Ruminococcus albus AD2013: one gene and its partner. The protein of the gene in region 1 interacts with the protein of each later gene in a pairwise test. Links are inferred from orthologs where the notes say so. Each region holds a gene or a part of one and is shown in the gene's direction. Other genes may lie near its edges. The genes, in order: sfsA and N773_RS0114900.

The links.
Region 2: the proteins of sfsA (region 1) and N773_RS0114900 interact in binary tests that used the Escherichia coli proteins (3 or more experiments, as listed by UniProt). The link is inferred for Ruminococcus albus AD2013 from one-to-one orthologs.

What each region holds. Positions count from the first base shown.
Region 1 is NZ_JAGS01000001.1:2,917,682-2,920,911, reverse strand. Bases 65-2,961 are described here. They hold sfsA (DNA/RNA nuclease SfsA), read left to right. Parts: upstream 65-1,128; coding sequence 1,129-1,794; downstream 1,795-2,961. Other genes in these bases: N773_RS0113030 (ParB/RepB/Spo0J family partition protein), read right to left, coding at 2,004-2,858; N773_RS0113040 (NUDIX hydrolase), read left to right, coding at 684-1,103; N773_RS0113045 (alpha-galactosidase), read left to right, coding at 65-679. Outside these bases: more of N773_RS0113045, read left to right, coding at 1-64. UniProt on the Escherichia coli protein: Binds to DNA non-specifically. Could be a regulatory factor involved in maltose metabolism.
Region 2 is NZ_JAGS01000001.1:3,304,646-3,307,877, forward strand. The notes cover bases 139-3,037. They hold N773_RS0114900 (glutamate-5-semialdehyde dehydrogenase), read left to right. Parts: upstream 139-912; coding sequence 913-2,163; downstream 2,164-3,037. Other genes in these bases: N773_RS0114890 (DUF6678 family protein), read left to right, coding at 139-461; N773_RS0114895 (GNAT family N-acetyltransferase), read left to right, coding at 466-882; rpe (ribulose-phosphate 3-epimerase), read left to right, coding at 2,204-2,851. Outside these bases: N773_RS0114885 (hypothetical protein), read left to right, coding at 1-55; more of N773_RS0114890, read left to right, coding at 18-138; N773_RS0114910 (dockerin type I domain-containing protein), read left to right, coding at 3,169-3,232. UniProt on the Escherichia coli protein: Catalyzes the NADPH-dependent reduction of L-glutamate 5-phosphate into L-glutamate 5-semialdehyde and phosphate. The product spontaneously undergoes cyclization to form 1-pyrroline-5-carboxylate.

The sequences.
Region 1 (3,230 bases):
GGGCAGACTCACCACCGATTATCCTCATATCCTGTTGGAAAACTGCTCGGGCGGCGGCGCAAGGTTCGACCCGGGTATACTCTATTTCTCACCGCAGATATGGTGCTCCGATGATACCGATGCCATCGAGCGCCTGAAAATACAGCACGGTACTTCCATATGCTACCCCTGTTCGACGATGGGTGCACACGTTTCCGACTGCCCCAACCATACCGTCGGCAGAAACACTCCTTTCAGAACAAGGGGGCACGTTGCCATGGTGGGAACTTTCGGCTACGAACTTGATGTCACCCGTATCCCGCAGGAAGACAGGGATATGATACCCGCCCAGATTGAGGAATTCAAAAAGTACAATCCTCTCGTCCGCACAGGCGACCACTACCGCATAGGCAATATGTTCGAGGATAATACATGGGATGCATGGATGTTCGTTGCAAAGGACAAGAGCGAAGCCCTGTTCGAGTTCGTGCAGGTAATGGCAAGACCCAATATGCGCTCCCGCCGCATAAAGCTGAAAGGTCTCGACCCCGATGCTTACTACTATGAGGAAAGCGAACCCGATAAGCTGATATCAGGTGCGGCACTTATGAACGCAGGTATCAACTGTGCAAAAGCATGGGGTGCCGACGGCATAAGCGGCGACTACTCCTCGAAGATACTACATTTTATAAGGAAGTGACCCCATGGTACAAGGATACAACTGCATGATAGTTCTCTCCCCCGAGGGCGACGAGTGGCTGATGTGCAAACGCAGAAAAGACCCCTACAAAGGGCTGTACAATCTGGTGGGCGGAAAGATAGAAAAAGGCGAAGATGGCGAACACGCCGCCTACCGCGAGCTTTTTGAAGAAACTTCCATCACCCGCGAACAGATAACCTTAGAACGCCTTATGACTTTCGATTACCCAATGGACGGCTGTTATGTGGAAGTCTGGGCTGGTCAGCTGAGTCAGCCCACCGAAGTCAGCGGCGATGAAAATGACCTCGAATGGCTTCCCTTAACCGAAGATTTTTTCGATATGAAAAAGTATGCAGGTGAAGGCAACATCGGTCATATGTTCGAGATACTGAAACTCCACCCCGAGCGATACCATATTAAATAACAGTCCCACTTTGAAAGGAACAAAGATGACATACCCGAACATTATCAAAGCCGAATTCCTGTCCCGCACCAACCGTTTTATAGCCGAGGTAAATGTTGACGGAAATCAGGAGACCGTCCATGTGAAAAACACTGGACGATGCAAGGAACTGCTGATACCGGGCTGTGAAGTCTGGCTGACCGAACCGGGCACCCCGAACAGAAAAACAAGATACGACCTTGTGGCAGTCAAAAAAAGTACAGGCGTACTTTTCAACATCGACAGTCAGGCGCCAAATAAAGTTATGCGTGAATGGCTGGATACTCAGGGCTATGACAAGGTGATACCCGAATTCACCTACGGCGATTCAAGGATAGATTTTTATATGGAGCGGGGAGAGGACAAATATCTTCTTGAAGTCAAAGGCTGTACACTGGAGATAGACGGTGTGGGCTACTTTCCCGATGCACCCACCGAGAGAGGTGTGAAGCATATCCGTGAACTGATAAAAGCGAAGTCCGCGGGCTACAATGCCGCCATCGGATTTGTGATACAGATGGACGGCGTAAAAGAAGTCCGCCCAAACACTGCAACCCACCCCGAATTCGCAACCGCCATCGAAGAAGCAAAAGCCGCAGGGGTCAAAGTGCTGTTTTTCACCTGCCACACCGAACCCGACTCCCTGACCATCGCAGGAATGACAGAAGCCTGAAAAACACCGACAGGAAATTTTCAACCTGTCGGTGTTCTTTATGTTGAAAACTCTGCGTGTTTTCGTGACGATATGACTTTGAAAATAAAATGTTCCACGTGGAACATTTCTCAACATCACGAACACCGCAACGTTGAAAACTCCCGCCCAAAAGCAGACCCATTTTCGCACCCAGATTTTTCAACACCCCAGCCCCGAACTGTTGAAAATCAGCCCCCTGAATTTTTGATCGTTATGGTATACTCTATGCAGTCTTCCCTGTCGATGCGTTTTGCAGTTGCGTCAACGCCTGCAAGTTTCATGACCTCCATTGCCTTGTTGACGGAGTTGAAAAACAGCCTGACATCTTTCAGCATGACGGCGCGTTTTTCATAGCTCGATTTTTTCAGTTCTTCCCTTTCAAGTCGGGCTATGTATTTTTCCAAAGCGTCAACTGTCCAGCCGCCCTCGATAGTTTTCGCAAGCACTACTTTTCTCTGTTCGTCATCTGCAAGTTTTAAAAGCGCTCTGGCGTGACGTTCTGTCAAACCGTGTTCGATAATAAGCTGCTGTTCTTCACGGCTGAGTTTCAAAAGTCTGAGCTTGTTGGCAATGGTAGACTGTGCCATGCCCAGCTTGATGGAAACTTCTTCCCGCGTGACTTCCCCGCCGTCGATAAGTGCGCTGATGGCTATTGCTTCTTCAAAACAGTTAAGGTCGCTGCGCTGGATATTTTCAAGCAAAGCCAGCACCGCCGACCTTCCGCGGTCAGCTTTGATAATGATACACGGAACGGTTTTCAGCCCCGCAAGCTTCGCCGCCCTTAGTCTTCGCTCGCCCGATATCAGTTCAATATTTTCATCGCTCCGTCTTACCGTCAGCGGCTGTATAATACCGTTGGCGGTTATGCTTTTTGCAAGGGACGTCAGTTCTTCGGCTGAAAAATGTTTCCGCGGCTGAGACGGGTTCGGTCTTATATCGCCGATGTTTATTTCAACTACTTTTCCCAGTTCCCGCAATTCTTCTTCGGGACTTTCCTGCATCTCCACAAAAGCCTTTGTGATAAAATCCGTTATCCTGTTCATCATCGCTCCTCCTTTTCATTAAGAAGATTGTACCACAGCCGCGGCAGATTTTCCATATACTTATACGGAGAATATTTCGTTTTTTGCCGACAGATTAATACCCTTGTCTTTTCAGTGTGACATCATTCACTTTTTTTGGCGGAACGTTTGTCGATTGAAATAAATAAACGTCAGCATAAAATGTTCCACGTGGAACAATTTAACTCACTAAAATCAAAGCACGACAAAATGTTCCACGTGGAACAATCTTCTCACTAAAATCAAAGCACGGCAAAATGTTCCACGTGGAACATTTACAGAAGGATATATAATAGTACGTGCAAAACGCAGAAATTTTCAAAAAGGGGTTTTCAAATCAGCAAAAATGTTGTA
Region 2 (3,232 bases), 390 kb from region 1 along the record:
CTGGGTGGAAGACGCATTTGAGAACTGCGGGTGCTTCACGATACTGGGGCTTTGAACCGAGGTGTATCATGACTGCTGACGAACTTAAATCAGAAGCTTTTCAGGCGGCACAGGCAAAAGGTCTTGAAAATTGTCTGAGCAAGGAAAAGTGGGATATCCTGCGGCGGGCTATGATGAACGAAATGCCGTTCCTGCCGACGTATACTGCAAAATTTATCACAGATGAAGAGCCATGCACCGAGGAAATAAACTGGCACGAAGCCTATGTATACGAGGGCTTGTTCAACGGTGCCTTTGCACTGGAATGGGTGAAGATACGACCATGCACCCAAAAGGTGCGCGGTAAACTTATTGCCCCCGAGATAATTGATGCGGGGAAAGAACTTGAAGATATACTGAAAAAGTATTCCATACCCTGTGAGGAAGAAAACGGCGTGTATACTATCTTCGGATGGAGATGAAATTATGGCTGAGATAGTTTTCTGCGAGAACGCAGATGAAGAACTTGAAAGATTCGTTGCTGATGGTTTTGAGGAACATTCAGCCGAGAACGGAACGTCAGCCGATTATAACGAGTTTACATTTGCCGCAAAGGACGGTAGTGATATCGTGGGTGCGGTGATGGGTCATGCTTACTATAATGAAGTACATATCAGCGAACTGATAGTACGTAAAGAATACCGCGGCAAGGATATCGGCACAGCACTGATAAAGGCTGTGGAAGACAGGTTCCGTGACAAAGGATATGATCACATCAGCCTTACAACTCACCGTTTTCAGGCGGCGGGATTTTATGAGAAGTGTGGGTTCACGGTGGAGTTCATCAGGAAAAGCCGCACCGATCCTAAACTGGATAAATATTTCATGGTAAAATATATTTGATAAAACGATTTTCTGAAAGGAGTTTTTATAATGGGTTACATCGACACACTGGGTCAGAAAGCGCAGGCAGCCAAGGGCACTATCGCTTTCGCTTCATCTGACATGAAAAATGATGCTCTGCTGGAGATAGCACATATCCTCCGCAGCAGCAAGAAAGAGATCATCGAGGCTAACGCTGTTGATCTCGAAAACGGCAGAATACGCAAGATGACCGAATCCCTGCTGGACAGACTTGCACTTAACGATGCAAGAATAGAGGGCATGGCAAATGCCTGCGAAGCACTTGCAAAGTATCCCGACCCTGTGGGCGAGGTAGTTGACGGAAGCACTCGTCCCAACGGCATGAAGATAGAGAGAGTCCGCGTACCTATGGGCGTTGTTGGCATGATATACGAAGCACGTCCCAACGTTACCGTTGATGCGGCTATACTCAGCCTTAAAAGCGGCAACGCAGTTATCCTCCGCGGCGGCAAGGAAGCTATAAACTCAAACAAATGCCTGGCTGACCTGATGCGTGTTGCAGTAAAGAGGGCAGGTTTCGATCCCGATATTATCCAGCTGGTAGAGGATACCGACAGAGGTATCGCACACGATATGATGACAGCTAACAAGTACATCGATATACTTGTTCCCCGCGGCGGTGCACAGCTTATCAAGGCTGTTGTACAGACAGCTACTGTTCCTGTTATCGAAACAGGCACAGGCAACTGCCATGTTTATGTTGATGCTTCGGCTGACCTGAAAATGGCTGTTGACATCGTTGATAACGGCAAGACACAGAGACCTTCTGTATGCAACGCTGTGGAGACCTGTCTTGTACACCGCGATGTTGCTGAGAAGTTCCTGCCCAAGCTGAAGAAGCGTCTTGACGAGCATAATGTGGAGATACGCGGCTGTGAGCTTACCAAGCAGATACTTGGCGGCTGTGTTGTTCCCGCTGATGAGGACGACTATGCAACAGAGTTCCTGGATTATATTATAGCAGTAAAGGTAGTTGATGACCTTGCTGAGGCTATCGAGCATATCTCAAAGTACAGCACTGGACATTCCGAGTGCATAGTTACCGAGAGCCTGTTCTCTGCGCAGGAATTCACTAAGCGTATCGATGCGGCGGCTGTATACGTAAATGTTTCTACACGTTTCACCGACGGCGAGATGTTCGGTCTGGGTGCCGAGCTGGGTATATCCACTCAGAAGCTCCACGCAAGAGGACCTATGGGTCTGCGCGAGATGACCACGACCAAGTACATCGTAACAGGCAACGGTCAGATAAGAAAATAAATACGGCTTCGTATAATATAATAATTAAGGTCGTGAAAATATGAAAAATCTTGTATCGGCTTCACTGCTGGGCTGTGATCTGGCAGATCTGAAAAACGAGATAAAAAGCATTGAAAAGGCAGGTGCTGACTGGCTGCACTGTGATGTCATGGACGGCGTTTTCGTGAACAATATCAGCTTCGGCACACCTGTGCTGAAATGTGTGAGGAAAGCGGCATCGGTGCCTATGGACACTCATCTGATGATAACCGACCCCATACGCTATATCGATGATTACGCGGGATTAGGTTCGGATAACATCACATTCCATCTTGAAGCGGCAAGCGATCCGCAGGCTGTGATAGACAAGATACATTCCCACGGGATAAGCGCGGGTATATCCATAAAGCCCGGTACTCCCGTTTCGGAGGTCAAGCCTTATCTCGGCAGTGTGGACATGGTGCTTGTGATGACTGTCGAGCCAGGATTCGGCGGACAGAAATTTGTGGCTGACACGCTGGAAAAGATAAGCGAGATACGCTATCTTCTCGACAGCATGGGACGTTCTGAAGTGAACATCGAGGTCGATGGCGGCGTGAACGGTGAGACTGTTAAACTCTGCCGAGAAGCGGGTGCGAATGTGTTCGTTTCAGGCTCTTACATCTTCGGCGCTGAAGACAGGAAAGCCGCTGTCAATTCGCTGAAATAATATCAGACTATATGATCCTGCCCCGAAGCATTTTAAAGTGCTTCGGGGCTTTTTGTATGCAGATAAGGTAAATCGGAGCACAGACCGCAGTTTCGCGCTTATATCATGTTTTCCTATAAATAAATGTTGTCTTGTTGAATATAGACAAAGCAGGCGCGGGAATTTCAGTTCAATTAACATGGCATATTATGTTGAAATTATATCAAAATTGTGATATAATTGATTTAGCGAAAATAACATATTAATTTACTCGAAAAAATTTAGAACAATTAACAAATTGACCCATGTGGTTCCGACGGGCGTGGAGGAGGATAGAAATGATAAAAAATCTGTTCAGAGGTCTGTTCACAGCAGCAATTGCATCAGCGGCTGCATTGTCTG